Regions from separate parts of the Thalassotalea sediminis genome, predicted to be linked through region 1. Evidence: predicted binding sites of a transcription regulator. Region 1 holds the regulator's gene; each other region holds the start of a gene.
What was found. Region 1 encodes LexA, which represses DNA repair genes until DNA is damaged. Its sites were predicted from a motif close to TACTGTATNNNNATACAGTA; they were not measured.
Positions count from the first base shown of each region.

Region 2: a site for LexA is predicted at 1,631-1,650, ahead of recN (DNA repair protein RecN). Genes of this name have one in related genera too.
Region 3: a site for LexA is predicted at 3,051-3,070, ahead of QUE09_RS08100 (SulA-like leucine-rich domain-containing protein). Genes of this name have one in related genera too.

Region 1 is NZ_AP027361.1:150,554-154,891, reverse strand. Features, by position in the region: gene coxB (cytochrome c oxidase subunit II) at 1-783, opposite strand, end outside; gene lexA (transcriptional repressor LexA) at 1,348-1,971, opposite strand; gene QUE09_RS00675 (substrate-binding periplasmic protein) at 2,300-3,040, shown strand; gene plsB (glycerol-3-phosphate 1-O-acyltransferase PlsB) at 3,142-4,338, shown strand, end outside.
Region 2 is NZ_AP027361.1:2,725,586-2,729,923, forward strand. Features, by position in the region: gene grpE (nucleotide exchange factor GrpE) at 1-511, opposite strand, end outside; gene nadK (NAD(+) kinase) at 685-1,566, shown strand; gene recN (DNA repair protein RecN) at 1,677-3,341, shown strand; gene QUE09_RS12580 (outer membrane protein assembly factor BamE) at 3,507-3,854, shown strand; gene QUE09_RS12585 (mandelate racemase/muconate lactonizing enzyme family protein) at 3,914-4,338, opposite strand, start outside.
Region 3 is NZ_AP027361.1:1,771,343-1,775,680, reverse strand. Features, by position in the region: gene QUE09_RS08120 (M24 family metallopeptidase) at 133-1,359, shown strand; gene QUE09_RS08115 (septation protein A) at 1,485-2,042, shown strand; gene QUE09_RS08110 (YciI family protein) at 2,051-2,353, shown strand; gene QUE09_RS08105 (lysozyme inhibitor LprI family protein) at 2,353-2,769, shown strand; gene QUE09_RS08100 (SulA-like leucine-rich domain-containing protein) at 3,089-3,493, shown strand; gene QUE09_RS08095 (YchJ family protein) at 3,565-4,074, shown strand; gene QUE09_RS08090 (aminotransferase-like domain-containing protein) at 4,117-4,338, opposite strand, start outside.

The sequences.
Region 1 (4,338 bases):
CATTGATAAAGATGCATTTAATGACGCTGCTTCAGCTGCTTTTGCTTCTTCTTTTAAACGATTTTGCTCTTCAACCCATGCTAAATAGTCTTGTTCTGACTTCACTTCAACCACAACAGGCATAAAACCATGGTCTTTACCACATAACTCAGCACATTGACCTCTGTAAATACCAGGCTCAGGTACATTCGTCCATGCTTCATTGATAAAACCGGGGTTTGCATCTTGCTTCACTGCAAATGCCGGTACCCACCAAGAATGAATAACATCATCAGATGTTATCAAGAAACGAACTTTCTTATTCGCAGGAATAACAAGATGTTTGTCAACCTCTAAGAGGTAATTTTCACTTTTAGCTTCACCTAGTTCAGTTCTGTTATCGTATTGTTCACGAGGCGTTGATAAGACGGAGTAGAATTCAATGTCTTGGTCGAAGTACTTGTAATGCCACTTCCATTGTGAACCTGTAACTTGAATGGTGAGATCAGAATCATCGTTATTTTCCATGGCTATCAGCGTATTCGTTGCCGGCCAGGCCATAGCAATCAAAATAATAATAGGTATAACTGTCCACAGTATTTCAACTTTTGTGCTTTCATGAAAGGTTGCAGGTTTTACTCCTCTTGATTTACGATGAAAAATCATTGACCAGATCATCGCACCAAAAACCACAATACCTATTGCAGTACAAATGTATAAAGCAAACATATGTAGTCCATAGACTTCGTTGCTTATCTCGGTGACCCCTCGGGTCATATTTAACTTTGAATCAGCCCAAGCCATACCGGGAAATAGCACCCCAGACAACAGCCAACCTAGGTTACGTCTTTTCACTCGACATCTCCTTATACCCTTTCTAAGTCAAAAACATCGCATTTAAATATTACTTGATCCCAATGCGCGTGTTTTTGATGTGATTTTATTGTTATTTTACTGGCGATTTTTTAAACAGGTGAAAGCTCGCCTTATTATTAGAGTTGTTCACTTTCTGTTCTAGAATTACTTAATATTTGATCTGGGTCAATTTTTAATTTGAAAAAGGAATGGGTAAAAATACCAATAAATACAATCGAGTATAAACTCTAATGTACTGAAAGTCGCACCATGAAAGGCTTAGATGCACAGTATAAATTTTAAGCATTTACTCTAAAAAAGTTTGAAATGCATCGTTAACAGGGTGTTTGTTTTTTAAACAAAAATTTTTCTTTCTATTAGCTTTTAACAAGAGTTAGGGAAAGTAAAGATAGGGATATGGCGTTCAAAGGTGTTTTTTTAATCAAATAAAAGAAAAGCAGGTATTATTTCATTTTAAGCGTTAACGATACCTGCTCAATATTGCTGAAATAATTACATCCAATCAGCTGCTCTAATTACCCCTACAGCCAACCCTTCAATATTAAAATGTTGGTTAGCTAAATCAACTTTTATGGGTGAAAAATCTACGTTCTCAGCGTGCAAGTAAACAATATTGCCCTCACGTTTTAAGCGTTTTACGGTAACATCATCTTCTACGCGTGCGACAACAACTTGGCCATTTTGCACGTCCGTCGTTTGATGAACCGCAAGTAAATCACCATCATAAATACCGATATCTTTCATACTTTCACCATTTACGCGTAACAGGTAATCTGCAGCTGGGTGAAATAAATTTCCATCAATTTGATATCTTTCTTCCACATGCTCTTGCGCTAAAATAGGTTCACCGGCAGCAACTCTACCTATCAAGGGTAAGCCTTCTTCCACAATAAAGTTACTAGCTAATCGAATACCACGCGAAGTGCCCGGCAGCATTTCAATATAACCTTTCTTAGCAAGCGCTTTTAAATGCTCTTCTGCTGCATTGGCTGATTTAAAACCAAAAAACTCTGCAATTTCTGCTCTTGTTGGCGGCATCCCTGTTTCAGATATTTTTTCTTTGATCAGATCAAAGATCTGTTCTTGTCTAGTTGTTAATGGTTTAAACTCACTCACAATTTTTCCCTGTATATATGGACAGCTTCACTGTTAGTATATACAGCCTGTAAATAAACGCAACTACATCACTGCTACTTTCTTAGCATGTATTACAAATGAACTCTTCTCAATGTTCTATTCAACTTTATCAGGCAGAGGATTAAAGATTTGCGAAGGTGATAAGCAAGGTGTATTCGTATGCCTATTCAAATACCATTAAGATGATAAACGTTGCGGTTTATTTTGTATAATAAGCTAACAAATATGAAATATTCATTGGTAAGTTAAGTGTACATTCCTTTCATTACCACTATAGTTGAAAGTAAAGAACTGTTTAAGATTCCCTATGAAGTATTTAGCTATCACATTGCTGTTATGTTTCGCCTCTTCTGCCTATTGCACTGAAAAGCAGCTTATTTCAGCATTTACCTATCATAAGAAACCGCCGCTCATTATTAGTCAGGAGAAAGAGAGTGGCCTTTATTACGACTTTATTCGATACTTAAATAAACACAGTAAACACTATGTTTTCGAACTGATCTATGTGCCTAGAAAACGCATTGAGAGAATGCTTAATAGTAATAACTTTAACGGCATAATTATTGGTGTAAGCCCAATATGGTTTAATGACCAAAATGAACAGAAATACTTATGGACCTCTCGTATATTTACAGATAGAGATGAAGTTGTTTCTCTGAAAACAACAGCAATTGAATACACTAGTGCGTCTTCTTTAACCGGCTTAACATTTGGTGGTGTACGCGGCTTTTATTATCAAGGAATAAACCAAGCTGTCGAGTCAGGAACAATAAAACGTGTTGATACCACCATGGAAATAACACTTTTCGATATGCTATTAAACAGGCGCATTGACGTCGCAATAATTAGCAGAACCACCTTTGACTACATGGTTAAAATTCATCATTGGCAATCCACGTTCAACTTATCTAAACAACCACATGAAATCTATGATAGGCGAGTCCTATTTCCCCACACTTTACCCATCGCGTACCAACATGTATCAGAGATCGTTGAAAGTATGCAAAATGACGAGCACTGGCAAGTAACAAGCATGCAATATCGTTAACGGTACACCACCAAAGCACTTTTTTGATTACTGTCGTTTAATAAGACAATTTACATCAACAATGTTACAATTCTTATTCACATAATAGCGAGTAAAACAAGATGTTAGCGTTGAGAAGTTTTTTTTATCTTCTATTAAAATTTCCAATATCTCTTTGGGTAAAATGCCGTATCGTTTCAGATGATTTAACAAAACCTGTTGAAGATAGCGACAAGAATCCGGTTTTCTACATTGTCAGATATCGTTCAGCGAGCGATCTTCTGGCGCTTCAAAAAGCATGCAAAAAGTTAAATTTTCCTGATCCATTATCTAATGTAACCATTAATGGCCAGACACACGCACGTACTATTTGCATTGACACACCTAGCTCCTTATTACTGAGCAAAAAAAGCTCTAGTGCAATGGCACAAAGTTTAGCGATTTTAGACGCTCACGAACAAGATAATAAACTTTCAGCGCAGCTTATACCTGCAAGCTTGGTTTGGGGTCGTAAACCCAAAGTAGAGAAACGAAATATTGGTGTCAGAGAAGTATTAGCGGAGCAAGAGTCGCCAAACTGGCTTAAAAAACTGTTTATCGTATTGTTCTTAGGGCGCAATACTTTAATCAGGTTTAGTGAGCCATTGTCAATAAGGTATATGACCGACAAGTTTGGTACAGACCAAGAAAATGCACATAAGTTACTTAGGGTTGCACGTTTTCATTTTCATCGCCAAAAAATAGCCGCTACTGGACCACGCTTAATGCACCGCCAGCAAATGTTCAAAACCTTGCTCAAGAATCCATCTATTGTACGTTTAATGGAAGATGAGGCTGTCACTAAAGGCTTATCGAAAGAAGCCGTTGAAAAACAAGCCTTAGTAATAATGGATGAAATTGCCGGCGATTATCGAGAAGGAATGATTAGAATCGGTGAGCGGATCTTACATTGGCTTTGGAATAGACTGTACAGCGGTATTAACGTTAATAATGCAAATACATTGCGTGAACTGGCAGACGATGGCCATGAAATAATCTATGTTCCTTGTCACCGCAGCCATATGGACTACTTGTTACTCACTTATATTATTTACCAACAAGGGTTAGTGACACCGCGAATTGCTGCAGGTATTAACCTTAATTTTTGGCCTGCAGGTCCAATTTTTAGAAAAGCAGGTGCGTTCTTTATTCGTCGAAGCTTCAAAGGAAATCGCATGTATTCAGCGATATTTCGTGAATATTTAGGTTTGCTCTTCGAGCGAGGTTATTCTGTAAAATACTACTCTGAAGGTGGGCGTAGTCGAACAGGTAAATTACTG
Region 2 (4,338 bases), 1.3 Mb from region 1:
GTTCAACACCTTCAACTTCTTGCATTGACATTGCTTGATGCAATTCAGGATTAAACGGCTGGTCTTGGGGATCAACACTTTTCACATCAAATTTTTCTAGCGTACTTAGAAAGCTTTGTAGTGTAAGTTCAACACCTTCAAGCATTGGTTTAGTTTCATCATTATCTTTATCAAAGGATGCCACAGCTCTTTCTAAGTTATCTACTACCGGTAGTAACTCACCCACAAACTTTTCTAATGCAAACTTGCGTGCTTTTTCAACATCTTGTGCGCTACGACGACGAACGTTATCGACTTCTGCTTTAGCACGAATAACAGAGTCTTTTTGATCTGCAACCGTTGATTGCGCTGCCGCTAAAGCAAGTTCAAGCTCGTTAATACGCTCTTGTTCTGCACTAATCGCTTCATGTGCATGGTCATGTTGTTCTTCAACTTGCTCTTCCGCTTCTGCGATAATCTTCTCTGCAGCTAATTCCTCTGCACTTTTATTTTCTGATGATTCATTAGACATGAAACAACTCCACAATTCTTAATATAACAGGATAATATAGTCGATTTGGGTAATTATGGGGGCTTCCCTTTACGATTCAAGCTTAAATATAAAAGATTTATAAAAAAGTAACCTTTACAAGCGGTTAAAATACAGCGAAACTTTTACTATTCAATGACTAAACGCTTACGATAATGACAACTGTCTACAGCACAATAGGCCTTATAGGCAAGCCTAAGCATAAAGGCGCAAAACATACGATTGAAACCTTATATGAGTTTTTATATAAACAAGGCTATCAAGTACTCGTTGAGAGCTCCGTTTCAGCTGGACTTGAGTTAACAGAGCTACATCAGCGAACGCTAGTTGAAATAGGTGAACAAGCAGATTTAGCTATCGTAGTTGGCGGAGATGGCTATATGCTTGGTGCTGCGCGTGTACTTTCTTGTTATAACATTGGCGTTATTGGTGTAAACAGGGGTAACCTTGGTTTTTTAACTGATTTAGCACCGACAGAGCTTATTGAGCCACTTAAGCAAATATTAGCTGGCAAATCGCATTCAGAGCAGCGATTCATTATTGAAGCTGAAGTTTATCGTCATGGAAAATTAAAAAGCTCTAACAGCGCAGTAAACGAAGCAGTCCTTCACGCGGGTAAAGTTGCAAGTATGATTGAGTTTGAAGTGTATATCGATGGTAGCTTCATGTTTAGTCAACGCTCTGATGGCTTAATTGTATCGACGCCTACAGGCTCAACTGCATACTCGATGTCTGCAGGTGGACCTATACTTACGCCAAACTTAAATGCGTTATCATTAGTTCCAATGTTTCCACATACGTTAACTAGCCGTCCTATTGTTGTAGATGGAAATAGTGAAATTAAACTTGTACTTGCCAATGAAAACTACGAAAGCTTACAAGTAAGTTGTGACGGGCATGTCATTCTAGCTGTTATGCCAGGTGATGAAGTTATTATTAGAAAAAGTGTAAATACATTAAGGCTTATCCACCCTCTAGATCATGACTACTTTAATGTACTCAGACAAAAGTTGAGTTGGGGTAATAAACTTTATTAACATTTTCAGTTAGTTAATAACTAAAATAAAATTTATCTCGATTTCAACTTGCACCTTTAATGATTACTGTATAAATTAACACCTATGGATTTATACAGTAACTAACAACTATGCTTGTTCATTTATCAATTCAAAATTTCGCTATTGTTAAGTCGCTCGAAATCGAATGGCGATCTGGCATGACTACAATTACTGGTGAGACTGGTGCAGGTAAATCAATTGCCATTGATGCATTAGGGCTATGCCTCGGTGATAGAGCCGTTACCAACGTGGTTCGTCCTAATAGTAAACAAGCGTCACTTGTTGCCACTTTTGATATTGAAGATAATCAACCAGCGATTAATTGGTTAAAAAACAATGATTTTTCTACGGAAGACGAGTGCATTTTACGGCGCGTAATATCTGCTGAGGGTCGTTCAAAATCTTATATAAACGGAACACCTGTTCCACTAACACAACTAAAAGATATCAGTCAGTTTTTGATTAATATTCATGGCCAACATGATCATCAACTAATTACAAAAAACCATACGCAAAAGCAAATGCTCGATGACTTTGCAAATCATAGACATTTATTAGAAGACGTTAAATTTCACTATCAAAAATGGCAAAGTTTGACACAAGAATTAACACAACTACAAACGTCGCAACAAAGCAGAGAAGCACAGCAACAGTTATTACAATATCAAGTGAGTGAACTTGACGACTTCGGCTTGATCGAAAACGAATTCACTCAATTAGAAGTTGATTATAAAAAATTCAGCAATTGCCAACATTTACTTGATAGCTCTTTACAAGCAATTCATCTTTTAAGCGACGATGATACCTTTAATATAAATGATGCGCTAAGAACTTGTATTGAAAAAGTAGCCAATATTACGAGTGTAGATACCACACTAGTACCTGTGATGGATCAAATGAATGAAGCATTGTTACAACTAGAAGATGCAAGCCAAGAGCTTAAAGATTACAATGCACGATTAGAGCTAGATCCTCAATATTTTCAAACCATTGAAGAAAGATATTCAACAGCAATACAGCTCGCTAAAAAACATCAAACACAACCAGAAGCACTGCATCAACTTCATTATGATTTGAAACAACAGTTGTCGGCAATAACCACTGATGAGTCGAGATTAAATCAGTTACACCAAGAAATAGATTTTGCTAAAAATCAATATGTCGACAGCGCTCAAAAACTGACAGAATCCCGCCAAAAAGCAGCAATAACACTAAGCGCAAAAATTACTGATAGTATGCGTGAGTTAAATATGGAACATGGACAGTTTTGTGTTGCTGTAAGTAATGAAAACTCTGAGAAAATGTCTGCATCAGGTAGCGACGACATTAACTTTTTGGTTAGCTTAAACCCAGGACAGTCACTAGATACAATGAGCAAAGTTGCATCAGGTGGTGAACTTTCTCGTATTAGCTTAGCAATGCAGGTAATCTTGTCACATCAAGTTACCGCGCCTAGTTTAATTTTCGACGAAGTAGATGTTGGTATCAGTGGGCCAACTGCTGCAATGGTTGGTAGTAAGTTAAAACAACTTGCTCAGAATACACAGGTAATATGTGTTACTCACCTCCCTCAAGTAGCCAGTAAAGGTCATCAACAATTTTTTGTCAGCAAATTAACCGATGGTGAGCATACTGAAACAAAAGTCACGGAACTATCTACAAATGCACGCGTCAAAGAAATTGCACGATTACTAGCAGGTGATCAGATAACAGACTCTAGTTTAGCAAACGCCCAAGAATTGTTAGCAGGTTAAAAGTAAATAACTAAACGCCATTAACTATGACATTTGCACTTGCCTTTTATAAGCATTAATGGCATTAATTTTATTTAATACGCTAAGTTTTTAAAAAAGTTTTGTATCTCTGGGCTTGCTTAGTTATCATCCCCACTCACAAAAAAAAGGGTTACTAATTACATCATGTTGTTTCGAATTTTAACGTTAATTGCTTTATTAGGATTGTCTGCTTGTACTGGCTGGATTTACCGGATAGATATTCCACAAGGGAACTTCCTTGAACAGAAAGATATCGATAAATTGCAATTAGGCATGACCAAAGAACAAGTAAAGTTTGTATTAGGTACACCTGTTGTTACTGACACATTCAACAATAATGTTTGGCATTATGTTTACCGTTTTAAGTCAGGTAGAAGTGAGGCGTTAAATAAAGATAGAAAGTTTATAGTGACCTTTGAAGATAATAAATTAAAAGATGCCCAAGGCGATTTTGAATTACCAGAAAGCTTTTACACCCCTATCGTTAATTAGCACGATAAAAAAAACCGATATTTATTATCGGTTTTTTTAGCCTTAAAAGTTATTCCGTTCTACGCTTTCAATGCATTTACAGTAACATTAGGCGAGCGTTTTACAATTTCATCATTAAGCTCAATACCGATACCTGGTGTTTCAGATACATTAAAAATACCATTTTTCGGTTGAGGATCCTGTATACACAATTCGCGATTCCAATGTTTAATCGCGTATGTATGATGTTCATGAATTAAAAAGTTGGGTATTGCCGTTTCTAAATGCAATGACGCAGCTGTAGCCACTGGACCACCACAAACATGCGCTTGAATACGAATATCGTATGTATCAGCATAATCACACACTTTTTTTGCTTCTGTAAAGCCACCACATAACCCTACATCAGGTTGCAACACATCAATACTTTGGTCTTCAAAGTAAGGACGAACATCCCAGCGATGATACAAGCGTTCGCCACCCGCTATAGGCACGTTTACTTTAT
Region 3 (4,338 bases), 1.6 Mb from region 1:
ACGTAAATATTTCTTATTGGCGCGGTTATCCAAACTACCAAACGGCCACCAATATATTGTATACGATATTTCATTATTGCTTTTGTCATGGCATAATTCCGATTTACCCAAATAGATAAAAAAGTGAGTAAAGTGATGATAGGAATTGGTGGTTCAACGGCAGATATTGAACTCAAAAAACTTAAAAAACTAGCACCAGACATTGCAAGTATTTCAGCTGAGGAATACCAAACGCGTATACAAAAAGCCACAGAGTTGATGTCGCTAAACAACATTGATGCTGTTTATTTAAATGCAGGAACAAACCTTTATTATTTTACCGGTACAAAATGGTACGCTAGTGAGCGATTAGTGGGGGCTATTATGACGCAAGATGGCACCATTACTTATATTGCTCCACATTTTGAAATAGACACCTTAAAACAACACATGGTTATTGCAGGCGATGTACAGGGATGGCATGAGCATGAGAGCCCCTTTCATTGCTGTATAGAAACACTTTATAAAAAGGTACCTAACTGCCAAACGCTCGCCATTGATGAGTCGACAGCTTTTTTCATTTCAAACGGTATTCAAAATCTTGCTGAAAACTTAAACCTCATTGATGCAAAACCAGTCACCGCTGGTTGTAGAATGCAGAAATCTGAGCATGAAATTGCCATTTTGCAAACCGCAATGAATATGACGTTAGAAGTTCACAAAGCAGTCGCAAGAATCCTTAGAGTAGGAATATCAACAAAAGAAGTTGAATCATTTATTGATCAAGCGCACCGCGCAGTTGGTGCCGTTAATGGCTCTTATTTTTGTATCGTTTTGTTTGGCTCAGACTCTTCATACCCCCATGGTGTAAAAACACCTAAGAACCTCGAACAAAATGATATGGTTTTAATTGATACCGGCTATCAATTACACGGCTATAACTCTGATATCACAAGGTCATACGTATTTGGCGAAGCAACAGATAAGCAACGAGAAATGTGGCAAGTTGAAAAGAACGCACAAATCGCTGCATTTAATGCCGCACACATAGGTAAACCGTGTGGCGACGTTGATATTGCAGCTCGAGAATACTTAAAAAACCAAGGGCTTGGTCCTGACTATCAAACACCAGGTTGCCCTCACCGCACAGGACATGGCATTGGTTTAGATATTCATGAATGGCCTTATTTAGTTCGCAGTGAACAAACACCATTGGCTCGTGGTATGTGCTTTTCTAATGAACCAATGCTGGTATTCCCTCAAGAGTTCGGTATTCGACTAGAAGATCACTTCTACATGACTGATGAAGGAGCCAAATGGTTTACTGTACCTGCGCATAGTATTGATGATCCATTTGGTTATCAACAAAACGTCATTTAAATAGCAGCTTATCGCAACCTCAATACAACTTGCCGAATAAGTGGAAGGATTTCTAGAATTAAAGTTTGGAGATCTTTCCCGCATTCGTTAGAATCATCTACCACCAATTATCAATAAGTTTTAACATGCACGCTTTTTTAGAATATTTACCGCTTATTGTCTTTTTTATCGCGTGGAAAGTGGCAGGCATTTATTGGGCAACAGGCGCATTAATTGTGGCGTCTGCGATCCATCTTTTATCGTTTGTAGTAAGAAAAAAGCCAATACCAAAACGCCAATGGATTTTTTTCGCATTAATTGCGGTATTCGGTGGTCTCACTATCTTTTTCCAAAATGATGAGTTTTTAAAGTGGAAAGTCACCATTATAAATGGGCTATTTGCTATTGTATTATTTGTTAGTGATAAGTTTTTTAATAAGAATATCATTAAACAATTGATGGGTGAGTCTCTAGAGTTACCTAATAATATTTGGCAAAAATTAAATCTATCTTGGGTCGGCTTTTTTGCCCTTTGTGCAGTGTTAAACATTTACATTGCGTATAATTATTCTCAAGAATTTTGGGTGAATTTTAAGGTTTTTGGCTTGATGGGCATGACCTTTATATTTGCCATTGCAACGGTATTTGCTATTTATAAATATTTACCACAAGAAGAATCAGAAACCCCAGAAGATCCAAAGTAAGAGTTAACATGTATTATTTGATCTATAGTGAAGATGTAGAGAACAGCCTTTCTTTAAGAATGACAGTGAGAGATAAGCATTTAGCACGATTATCTGAATTGCAAAATGAAGGTAGATTGCTCGTTGCTGGCCCTTGTCCAGCCATTGACAGTGAAAACCCAGGAGAGGCAGGTTTCACTGGTTCATTGATAATTGCCAAATTTGAAAACCTTGAAAGTGCAAAAAATTGGGCTGATCAAGACCCCTATATTAAGGCTGGTGTTTATAAAAACGTTACCGTTAAACCATATAAAAAGGTACTTCCAGCGTAATGAAGCAACTAACCATTTATGCTTTTTACATATGTATTAGTTTTGCATGCTTATTTAGCCAAAGTGCAATCGCTGTCAATGAAAAATCAATTGCTGTATGCGAGAAAAACTATAATGCAGTAAGTGAACTATCAATGTGTTTTGATAATGTAAAAACAGCGGTAGATAAAGAAATGCAAACATGGATTAATAACCAAACATTTGTACTTGAAGAATTTGCTATTGTTACAGGCCGAAGAGCAGCCTTAGATATGTTTAAACGCTCTCAACGTAACTTTATTACCTACCGAGAAAATAACTGCCGTTGGCAATATTTACATATATCTCCTGACACAAAAGCAGCTTCTGCTTATAAAAAATGTTATATATTGATGACGAGAGACAGAATTAAAGAGCTAAGCCGTTTAGCTAAATAACCTCGTCATGAAGGGTTATGCATTCAGTTGTGTAACCCAGTAACTTCATATTCCTCACGACAAATGCTTGGTGAAATAACCACTCACAAGCTAAATGCGTTCTACCAATTTACCGCCAAAGATTATTTAAATACAGTCATATCGTTGAGTAATACATAGTCAAAACATTACGATACTCTGTTGCATTAACTTCCCACCTATCTTTTATGCCTGTACAAACATTAAACACCTTTTGTTTATTTTTAATTAAAATTTTGCTTGATTTAAGATAAAAATACATATACTGTTGTTTTATACAGTATATGTACAGGTGAACAGTATGAATAATATCTCTTTAACATCAAAAAACAATAAATCACGTTTTCACTGGCTTAACGTCCAATCAGTCGATGAGAGTCATCAAGCGTCGATGCAATATGTCGAAATTTGTCAGCGTCATGCGTTAGATAAGAAGTGGGTATTGTTAGTAAATCCTGAAGGCGCTTCTTTAACAGCATTAAATGAACTTAAGCACTTAGACACAAGTAAAATACTAAAAGTAAATACCGCAAAAACGCCCGTGAGTTTAGACAATATTAAGTCAGCCCTGCGTAAAGGTAACTGCTCTGCTGTGGTTTTATGTAACCCTTGCTTAAAACAAGAAGAAATAAAAGAATTACAAGAGTATGCGCGATTAGGGAAAACAGAATGTGTCGTTTTAACAAAACAGAATACATTGCATTAAGTGAAAGTATTATTGCAAATATTTATCATCTCCATAAAATGGCAGCCTGTTTGATAGAGTGAGCTCAAAACATGCTTTGTATATGCGGTAGTGGCCTTGATGAAGATGTATGCTGTAAAAGCATTATAGAAAAAAAACGCGTGGCAGTATTTCCAGAACAGTTAATGCGTTCTCGATATTATAGCTATGCACATAATAACGTTGATTACCTCTATGAAACTTATGCAGATCATGCCAAAAGCGCGACGTTAAAAAGCGAAATTGCAGATTGGTGTCAACAAAGTCGTTGGATAAAACTTAATATACATCGAGCTGATGCTGTAGCAATTGATAATGTTAATTGCACTGTTGAAAATGAAAACACAGCACTAAAGTATCCAATAGTGAACTTTACTGCCTACTACATTTATAATGATACCTATTGTCAAATGACCGAACAGTCACGTTTTATTGTTGAAAATGGTCAGTGGCGCTACTACGACGGTGACGTAATTGAGCAAAAAGCATGTGTTAAACTGACGCGCAATACATCATGCCCTTGTGGTAGTGGGAAAAAATACAAGCGTTGCTGTATAGGTTAGTTTAAGCAAAGTTCAAAACAAATATTGCTGGTTACCTCAATGTTATTTTACAGCTGTGGTAATAAGATGTGATAAACACTTAAATGCCTCAAGCCTTTTACCCGTTAAAGGATGACTAAAACTCATTCTAAGATAATGTGTATAATGTCCTGAAACTGAAAATAGTTGACCGGGTGTTAATGTAATACCTTGCTTTTTCGCGTTTAAATACAACTGATAACTATCAACCTCTTTCGGTAATGCTATCCATAAGCTGTTTCCACC